Regions from separate parts of the Streptomyces sp. NPDC054770 genome, predicted to be linked through region 2. Evidence: riboswitches for the same ligand, from Rfam matches in the RefSeq annotation. Region 2 holds a riboswitch; each other region holds the start of a gene.
What was found. Region 2 has a riboswitch for cyclic di-AMP ahead of ACWGKQ_RS17990 (C40 family peptidase). Riboswitches for the same ligand answer to the same signal wherever they lie in the genome.

Region 1 (3,264 bases), on a different contig from region 2:
GGCGTTCGCGAGGTCCTGGTCACTGGCGAAGGCGTTGTTGGACTGGTTGCCGATGTAGTCGTGGAAGTGGTGGGCGCCGTTGGAGACACCGGGCGCGACGATCACGTTGTCGGAGTTGAACAGGCCGTTCGCGTTGACGCCGCAGCTGGAGCTGAAGGTGCCGGTGGAGCCGCCGGACCGCTCGGCCGGGGTGCTGACATTGGGCTGGACGGAGGTGATGTCCGCGTAGTCGGCGGCGACCGGACCGTTGCCGCCCTGGCCGCCGATGCCGGTGCCCTGGCTCGGCGCGGCGCTGCCCTGACCGCTCTGGCTCGGCGTGGCGCTGCCCTGGGGGGCCGCCGACTGCCCGTCGCCCTGGTTCGAGGAGCGCAGGGCGCAGGCCGCCAGGTCGTCGAGGCCCTGCGGGCGGTCGCCCTCGCGGCCGATGGCGTCGGCGATGCGCTGGAGCGACTCGGCCCGCTTCGCCTTCAGCGGGTCGATGATCGTCTGGCCGGCGAAGGCGGGGTTCTGCTCGATCTCGGCGGCGTACTGGGTGAGTTGCTGGTAGGCGGCGGCGATCTGCTGGTCCATCTGGGCGAGTTCACGGTCGACGTCGGCCCGGGCCCCGTCCGGCACCGACGTCAGCCGGCTGCCGACGTCGGGGCAGTAGACCGTCGGCGCGGACAGCACATGGCCGGTGGCGACCTGGGCCTGCTGGTCCCCGCCGCCTTCGGTGGCCGAGGCATAGACGTTCACCGCGACCAATCCTGCGCCGCCGAGCATCAGGGCGACCGCTGCGAAGGTCGCGCGCTGTGCGCCGGTCGGGCGTCTGCGCCTGTTGGGTCTCAAGGTCGTTCCCCTGCGTCTCGTGGTCGGCCGGACATGGAAATCCCCCGGCCCTATACGGCCCCCGGCGCCGCCGTGTTCAACGGACCCGCGAATTCACGGAGACCTCACAGAAAGCACCTGTTCCCACACAGCTCCGGAACAGCAGAACACGACCGACGGCAACGCCCCGGTGACCCTGCGAAAGCAATGGATGCGCGCCAAATGCCGTCCCGTACCGTCGAGTTCCGAACGCTAAGACGAACATCACAAATACGTATCGGACATTACGCACTTCAACCTTCACACGAGTGACACAAGTTGGCTAAGTTGACGGGCAAGCCGCTCGGCTCCCCCCGGCGAATCCCGTCGGGCCGCGCGGCCTCCGCCGAGTCCGGTGCCTCCCAGGGGCGAATCCGGAGCCGGGGACCCAACCGACCACTGGGGTGAATCGGCCGACCGTCCGCGAGGGCAGGGGCCGTAGGGCATGCCTTCCGGACTTCACCGCCCGAACCCGACAGCTAACTCGGTAGGCGGAGTACGGAAGGAGCACGACCCCTCAATGGCGCCCGAGAGCCGTGACGAGGTTCGGCAGCGGATCGACAGCCTCTACGACCAGGCCGAGAACGCCACCGGGAACTACAACGCCACGCGCGCGATGAGCGGGGGCTCGCGCTCCCGCGGCGTCCCGCTGTTCAAGCGGCCCCGTCGCGACGACCCGGGCCTCGACAACATCGCCCGGGAGTGGTTCGACGGCGCCCGCTCGAAGCTGGGGCCGAGCGTCCCGGCCGCACTCCCCTCCGACCGGCAGCCCGCCCGGCCCGGTCCGCGGCGGCCCGTCAGCTCCATGGCCGCCGACCTGCTCGGCCAGCTGGAGGACAGCGGCCCGGCCCGGCTGGAGCTGACCGCGGGTCCGTCCGCGCAGACCGACATCGAGGTCGTCCGCGCGCTGCCGCCGGAGCGCCCGAGGCTGGAGCTGACGGCAGGGCCGGCCGCGGCGCTGCCCCCGGGGCCGTCGGGCGCGCCCAGGGCCCTGTCGGCCGCCGCGCCGCAGCGGCAGGCGCCGGGTACCTCCAAGACCAAGAGCCAGCTGAAGATCGCCAAGGCCCGCGAGGTGCTGTCCCAGCGCACCGGGCAGCGCGCGATCGCCGCGCTCGAACCGGCCGCGGCCCCAGCAGCCCAGCCCGTGCCGACCGCACCGTCCCCGTGGCCCACGCCCGAGGCCCAGGTCCCGACGCAGCAGTGGCCGCCGGCTCCCGCCATCGGCATACCGAGCCAGCGCAGCGCGCCGCCCGCGATGACCGAGACGGGCGGCATCCCGATCGTGTCCGCGACCGACACCGGTACGTTCCGCATCATGACGCCGGGCGGTAGCGGGGCCACCCGGGCAGCCGTGCCCCCGCCGGACACGGGCGGCTTCCGCATCATGACCCCCGGCAGCTCGGCGACCGGCAGCTTCCCGGGGATGCCTCCCATGGACGCGGGCCCCGCCCCCGCCCAGCCTCCGGCTCCGGCTCCGGGGGACAGCGGCTCCTTCCGCATCATGACCCCGGGCGCCACGGGCACGTTCCCGATGCCGACCCCGGCGGACGCGGGAGCGTTCCCGACCGCGGACCCCATGGGCACGAGCGTCTTCCCGACCGCGAACCCCGTCGGCACGAGCGTCTTCCCGACCGCGGCTCCCACGAACACCGGCGCCTTCCCGACCGCGACACCCGCCGTTCCCGCCGCCGCTGCCCCCGCCCCGGCACCGGCCCCGATGGACATGGGCGGCTTCCGGGTCATGTCGCCGAACGCGGCCGCCGCCTACGCCGACGTGCCCCAGGCCGCCGCCGACACCGCCTACGCCACCGGCGCGTACACGTACACGTACCCGACCGCGGCCCCCGCCGCCGCGCCCATGGCCATGACACCGCAGGCCGCCCCGTTCCCTGCGGCACCCGCCGCCGACATGGCCGGCGCCTGGGCCGGAGGCATGCAGTCCACCGACGCCTCCTACGCCTACGCCTACGCCGATACCACCGCGATGCCCACGCAGATGGCGGCACCCGCGGCCGCGATGCCCGCGCCCGCGCCCATGCCCATGCCCATGGCAGCGCCGATGCCGACCCCGATGGCGGCACCGATGCCCACGCAGATGACGGCGCCGATGCCGACACCCATGGCCGCGCCCATGGCCGCCCCGATGCCCGCGATGGCCGCGGCGCCGGCGGCCATGACGGCGCCGCCCGAGGCGATGATGGCCGCGCCCACCATGGCGATGCCCACCGCCGCCCCGGTCGTCACCACCCCGGTCGTCACCGCTCCGCTCCCCACCACCCCCCTGCCGACCGCACCTCCGCAGGTCACCGCCCCGGTACCCACCGCGCCCTCGCCCGCGGCCGCCTTCGCCGACCCCGGTGCCTTCCTCCAGCCGGGCGCCGCGGCCGAGCCCGGCAAGGCCATGAAGGCGCTGGCGTT
Region 2 (3,264 bases):
ACCCTGGATCCGTACTCGAAGCTGCTGGAGGAGCGGATCGTCTTCCTCGGCACGCCCGTCGACGAGACCTCGGCCAACGACGTGATGGCGCAGTTCATGTACCTGGAGTACGCGGCTCCGGAGCGGGACATCTCGCTGTACATCAACTCCCCGGGCGGGTCGTTCAGCGCGATGGCCGCGATCTACGACACCGTCCAGTACGTGAGCTGCGACGTGGAGACGATCTGCCTCGGGCAGGCCGGGGCGTCGGCGGCGGTGCTGCTCGCGGCCGGCACACCGGGCAAGCGGTCCGTGCTGCCCGGCGCCCGCATCGTGCTCCAGCAGCCGTCGCTGCCGGAACCGGTACAGGGCCAACCGAGTGATCTGTTCATCCAGGCCGAGGAGTTGGAGCGGGTCCGGGCGCTGCTCGAAGAGATCCTCGTCCGGCACACCGGGCGCACGGCGGAGCAGGTGCACCGGGATCTGGAGCGGGATCTGGTCCTGGACGCACACGAAGCACTGGCCTACGGACTGGTGGACCGAGTCGTGCCCAGCCGCCGGACCTCGCTCGGCCTGCCGGACGCGGGGTGAGCCGCCGATGCTGCCCCCGGAACTTCCGCCGTTGCCCGCGCTGACCCGCGCCGAGGGCGAGCTGATCGACCGTTACCTGGACGTGGTGGATCTACTGGGCCGGATCAATCCGGCGCAGAACGAGGACACCTACCGCGCGCTGCGCGCCGCGCAGGCGCTGGTGCGCGCGGCGTCCGAGCTGCGTGACGCGCTGGCCCTGATGCATCTGCGGGGCGAGACGGAGCTCCACGGGGACACGCTGGCACGGGCGTTGCGGGTGCTCGACGGCGAGCGCCGGACCGCTCGCGTCGCACTCCCGCCCGACTGCGTACGGTGAGACCCGCCGGACTCCGGTCCGGCGCGTCGACGGCGCGACCGGGCCGGAGTCGAAACGACCCAAAGGGGTTACCGCCGTTCGGCGGAGTGTGGCGTGGTTTTACCTGCCCGCGGGGGCCGCTCAGGTTGCCTGCGCGGGGGTGCCCGCGAACAGCTTCCTCGCAGGTCCGGGGCTACGCAGGGCAGTTGACGGAGAATCGAACACAGCACTGTCCACCCGAACGGGTGGGTGGTGAGTAACCCCACAAATCCCCGATTCCATTGGGATTTTCGGACACGAGTGCGTGAAGATCCCTGTCTGACGACAAGCCCCCGCCACAGCGGCGGGGCGGTCCGGGCGGACGCCGAGTCCTGCCGCCGCCCGGATTGACCCGTCGACAGAAGTGCATCGGCAGGAGTGGAGGACCCAAGCAAGCCGGGTCGCCGGAACGGTCGCGCCACGACCGGACCGAGCAGCCCTTGGGGTGAAGCCGTGGCAACACGGCCGGGCAACTTCGCCAGCCCGAATCCGACAGGTCATCCTTCACAGGCGGCTGACGAAGGGTTGCGCATGACTGCGCTCAATCGTGTTCCGTCGCTGATGGCCCGGGCCGGTACGGCCTCGGCGCTGACCATCGCCGCCGTGGGCGGCTCGATCGTGATCCCGGGTGTCGCCTCCGACGCCTCGGCCGCCACGATGGCGACGAAGGCACTTCAGGTCGCTGCCTCGAAGAAGGGCGCGCCGTACAGGTGGGGAGCCACCGGTCCGAACAGGTTCGACTGCTCGGGGCTCACGCTGTACTCGTTCAAGAAGGCGGGCAAGAAGCTGCCGCGTACCGCGGCCCAGCAGTACAACAAGACCCGTCACATCTCGGCCGGCAACCGCAAGGCCGGGGACCTGGTCTTCTTCCACTCGGGTTCCAGCGTGTACCACGTCGGCATCTACGCCGGGAAGGGAAAGATCTGGCACGCCCCGAAGACCGGGGACGTGGTGAGGCTCCAGAAGATCTGGACGCGCAGCGTCTGGTACGGCCGGGTCAGCTGACCCGTTCCAGCGGCCGGCCGGCAGGGCTCGGGGCTACGGCTCCTGCTGACCGGCCGCTGTGACGGTGCCCGCCGGGACCGTCCAGGGGAGTTCGATGGAGACGGTCTTGCCGCCCTCCCGGGTGGGGCGCACCCGGAGCTTGCCGCCGCACTCGGCGGTCAGCCAGCGGATGATGACCATGCCGCGCCCGTTGTCCTGCTGGACCGCGGCGGGAAGTCTCTTGGGGAAGCGCGGATGACTGTCCGTGACGCCGATGCGCAGCTGTTCGTCACGGTCGAGCACCAGGTCCACCGTGAAGGTGGGTGACTGCCCGAAGGTGTGCTGCACGGCGTTGGTGGCGAGTTCCGAGACGATGAGGCGGATGGTGTCCGCGGTCTCCGTCTCCGGTGGCAGTCCCCACTCGGCGAGGGTGTCCAGCACATAGGAGCGGGCGGCGGAGACCGAGGCGGGATCGCTCGGCAGGGTGACGGATGCTTCCAGGTGGTCTGCCATGGCGACGTCGTCCCTTTCCTCGGGACCGGAGTCCGACACGGTGCGGATGGTTCGAGTACGGTCCCGGACTGGTGCTTCTTCGCCAGACTGCCATTACCGGGCCGGTCACGGGGAGCGATCCACCAAGATATGCATATATCTGTCGCTCGAAGCGGTGAACTCTGCTACCTCAGACCGTATTTGGGCGGCTCGGAAGGAGTAAGGAGTAGCCCATGCAGAACGGTCCCGCGGTACGCCGCCGGAAACTGGGCGCCGAACTGCGCACACTGCGCACCGGCGCCGGCCTAACGAGCGGTCAGGCCGCCCGTCTGGTGGGCTGGCACCAGTCGAAAGTGAGCCGGATCGAAACCGGCGCCAGCGGTGTGAAACCGGCCGATGTGCGGTTACTCCTGGACGCCTACGGCGTGGTCGAGGGGCAACTGCGGGAGTTGCTCCTGGTGTTGGCGGGGTCTGAGGACACCGCGGGACGGCACCACTGGTGGCACGCCTATCGTGGCGTACTGCCGCCCGCCTACCGTGATTTCATCAGCCTGGAGTCGCAGGCCAGCGCGATGCGCACGCTGGAGACCTCGGTCGTGCCGGGGCTGCTGCAGACCCCGGAGTACGCGCGTGCGGTGACCCGGGCGGCCGTCGACGGGCGTGACGACGAGGCCCTGGACGCCCTGGTGGAGGTGCGTCTGGCCAGGCAGGACGTGCTGCGAAACGATCCGCCGCTGAAGCTCAGCGCGGTCCTGGACGAGGCCGTGCTGCGCCGGGAGGTGGGCGGTCCCGGCGTGATGGCGCGGCAGCTGGCGCGGCTGATGGAGGCGGCCCGGTTGCCCCAAGTGCGGCTCCAGGTACTGCCGTTCGCGGCCGGGGCGCAT
Region 3 (3,264 bases), on a different contig from region 2:
GGCGATCATGAACTCCTGGATGTCGACGTTGGAGTCCGCGTGCGAGCCGCCGTTGAGGATGTTCATCATCGGGACGGGCAGCAGGTGCGCGTTCGGGCCACCGAGGTAGCGGAACAGCGGCAGGTCGGACGCCTCGGAGGCGGCGTGCGCGACGGCCAGGGAGACGCCGAGGATGGCGTTGGCGCCGAGCGAGCCCTTGTTGTCGGTGGCGTCCAGGTCGAACATCGCCTGGTCGATCAGGCGCTGCTCGGTGGCGTCGTAGCCGACCAGCTCCGGGCCGATCTGCTCGATGACGGCGAGGACGGCCTTCTCGACGCCCTTGCCCAGGTAGCGGTTGGGGTCGCCGTCACGGAGCTCGATGGCCTCGAAGGCACCGGTGGAGGCGCCGGACGGAACGGCGGCACGACCCGTGCTGCCGTCGTCGAGGCCGACCTCGACCTCGACCGTGGGGTTGCCTCGGGAGTCCAGGATTTCCCGGGCTACGACGACGTCGATGGACGGCACGAGCATCTCCTTCTTGGGTTGTGACGCTGGTTGTGCGGGGCGCACGCGGGCCTCGTCGGCCCTTGCTCAGCCTTGCGACTAGAGCCTAACCGTCCTGGGGCCGTCGGCCGCCACGACCGACCGGCCCTTGGACACAGAGACGGTACTCATTGTTCACCCGCGGAACAAAGGGGGTCCCGATGAAGAACGGGAGAAGAGCGGACCAAGAAGGGGACCGCGGCACCGCAAAGAGAAACCCCGCCCCGGTGCGTACGGGGGAAAACGCACCGGAGCGGGGGCCCGTGGGGGACGGGGGTGACCCTCACGCGGTCTCCACTATGGGGACCGCGGTTGTGTGGGGGCTGTGGTTCAGCTGGGCGCCGCTTAGTACTTACGGCGACCGCGCCGCACCCTGCTTTCACGTGCAGCCGCACCCTGCTTTCAGGTGCGGCCGCGCCCTACTTCAGGTGCAGCTGCTGGCCCGGGTAGATGAAGTCGGCGTCGTCGACGATGTCCTTGTTCAGCTTGAACAGCGCCTGCCAGCCGCCCTTCACCTTGTGCTTCACGGCGATCGAGCTGAGGGTGTCGCCCTTGACGACCTTGTACTCGCCGTCGCCCTTCTTGACCTTCTTGCCGGTCGGGGTGGTGACGGTCTTCTTGGCGGCCGGACGCTCGGCGGAGCGGGAGGCCGCCTGGGTGTCGGTCGAGCGGGTGCCGGCGCCGCTGCTCGACGAGCCGGACGAGCCGGTGCTGCTGCCGGTGTAGGTGGCGCCGGACAGGCCCGTGCCGCAGACCGGCCAGGCACCCTTGCCCTGCGCGCCGAGGACCTTCTCGGCGATCTGGATCTGCTGCGCCTTGGTGGCCTGGTTGGCCTGCGCGGCGTACTGCGTGCCGCCGTACGCGGCCCAGGTGGAGGCCGAGAACTGGAGACCGCCGTAGTAGCCGTTGCCGGTGTTGATGGCCCAGTTGCCGCCCGACTCGCACTGGGCGACGGCGTCCCACTCCGAGGCCGTGGCGGCGGAGGCGCTGCCGGCCGCCATCAGCGGCGCGGCGACGGCGACGCCGGTGACACCGGCGACAGCGATGGCGCGGACGGCCTTGGACGGACGACGGTGCTTGCCCTTGCCGGAAAACAGCATGGATCGATCCCCTCACCGACGCCTGCGAGGTGAGCTGTCGGGTTCGGGCCGGTTGAGTTGCCCGGCCGCACACCTGTGTGTCGGTGCGCGGCTTCACCCCGAGCCGGATCGGCAGCCTCGACTACCGGTCCCGGCACTTACCTTGGGTCCCCCGCTCCTGCCTACGGCGCATGACGCGACGACTGTTCCCGGACGGCCGCTGGCAGGACTCGGCGTTGCGACGGCCGGGGCTCGTGGTGACGAGCGGCCTTGACCGTAAACAGGCGATCAGGTGAATTTCAAAGATGATCAGGGCTTCTGAGACTCATCCCACACTTTCACCAAAACGGACATTCAACTTCTAAGTGGGGCGGCACGGGAGGCCAACTCCCGCTGCTTTTCGTCCGTTTAGCTACCGAGTTTCAGGGTCTGACCGGCGGCGATGTTGTTCGGGTCGATGCCGATGGCCGTCTTGTTCGCGGAGTAGAGCGCGCGCCATCCGCCGTCGAGGTCAAGGGAGTCGGCGATGGAGGCGAGGGTGTCGCCGGCGTGGACGGTGTAGGTGTCGCCGGCGTGGGAGGCGTGACGGCCGGAAGTGGTGGCATCCTGACCGTTTGTCACGTTTTCATCCGCGGAGTCGCCGCGATGCTTGCCGCCGCCACTGACGGCCCCCGTGTCGACCAGACTCCAAGAGCCTCCGGTCTGCCCTGAATTGTCCGAGGTGTCGGCCTCGGGGATGACGGGGCTCTCGCTCGCCTTCGAGGTGCCGGAGTCGGATGATTCCGACTTTTCCGTCTTGGCGGATTTGCTGGGAGTGTCCGCCTTGGAGTCGTCGCTCGCGCTCGGGGAGGGAGTGGCGGAGTCACTCCCGGAGTCCGAGGCGTCGGAGGAGGACCCGGAATCGGAGGAGGAGGACGACGAATTCAGCAGCCCGGAGGACGAGTCCGACGAGTCGGAGGAACCGGACGAATCATCCGAGCCGCCGAGGCCCGTGTCGACGTTCACCGAGGCGTCGTCGGACGAGAGGCCGGCCAGCAGCGCACAGGTCCGCCAGGGCTTGGTGCCCTGGTCGGCGAGTATCTTCTCGGCGACCGCGATCTGCTGCGAACGGCTCGCCTGGTCGGGCGTACTGGCGTACTCCTGGCCCCCGTACTTGCTCCAGTCGTCCAGGGACATCTGGAGGCCGCCGTAGTAGCCGTTGCCGTTGTCGGCGCTCCAGGAGCCGCCGCTCTCGCACTCGGCCACGTGGTCCCAGGTGGAGCCGTCGGCCGCGTTGGCGCTCGCCGCCCCGAGGAGCGGGATGGCGATGGCGGAGCCGGTCACGCCGGCCGCGACGAGGAGAGCCGGAGCCTGACGGGGGCGACGGTGACGACCGTTCCCGGAGAGCATGCGGAAACCTTTCGAGCGACAGCGGTGACCGGCACGGCGGGTCCCGCAGGGCGCCGCGCTGATGGGTGAACGTATCGGCAGACGATCACTTGTCACAAGTTAATGCCGCGCAGATCACGTGAAGATCACAGACTTGAACGCTGGTCACGTTCTGCCCGTACGGGCCGAGAACTCCACGGGGAGCGTGCGCAGTCCGCGCATGATGAGCCCGCCGCGCCACCGCAATTCGCTCTCGTCGACCGCGAGTCGGAGGTCGGGAAGGCGGGTGAGGAGG

Region 1: another riboswitch for cyclic di-AMP. It lies ahead of ACWGKQ_RS03900 (NlpC/P60 family protein); the one in region 2 lies ahead of ACWGKQ_RS17990 (C40 family peptidase).
Region 3: another riboswitch for cyclic di-AMP. It lies ahead of ACWGKQ_RS38770 (transglycosylase family protein); the one in region 2 lies ahead of ACWGKQ_RS17990 (C40 family peptidase).

The regions. Positions count from the first base shown of each region.
Region 1 covers NZ_JBSHBL010000002.1:301,175-304,438, reverse strand. The annotation lists gene ACWGKQ_RS03905 (DUF1996 domain-containing protein) at 1-762, opposite strand, end outside; cyclic di-AMP (ydaO/yuaA leader) riboswitch at 1,203-1,356, shown strand; gene ACWGKQ_RS03900 (NlpC/P60 family protein) at 1,367-3,264, shown strand, end outside.
Region 2 covers NZ_JBSHBL010000018.1:6,851-10,114, reverse strand. The annotation lists gene ACWGKQ_RS18000 (ATP-dependent Clp protease proteolytic subunit) at 1-570, shown strand, start outside; gene ACWGKQ_RS17995 (hypothetical protein) at 578-886, shown strand; cyclic di-AMP (ydaO/yuaA leader) riboswitch at 1,251-1,432, shown strand; gene ACWGKQ_RS17990 (C40 family peptidase) at 1,436-1,909, shown strand; gene ACWGKQ_RS17985 (ATP-binding protein) at 1,943-2,401, opposite strand; gene ACWGKQ_RS17980 (helix-turn-helix domain-containing protein) at 2,614-3,264, shown strand, end outside.
Region 3 covers NZ_JBSHBL010000064.1:41,567-44,830, reverse strand. The annotation lists gene eno (phosphopyruvate hydratase) at 1-510, opposite strand, end outside; gene ACWGKQ_RS38770 (transglycosylase family protein) at 942-1,622, opposite strand; cyclic di-AMP (ydaO/yuaA leader) riboswitch at 1,627-1,801, opposite strand; gene ACWGKQ_RS38765 (transglycosylase family protein) at 2,010-2,990, opposite strand; gene ACWGKQ_RS38760 (cytochrome P450 family protein) at 3,135-3,264, opposite strand, start outside.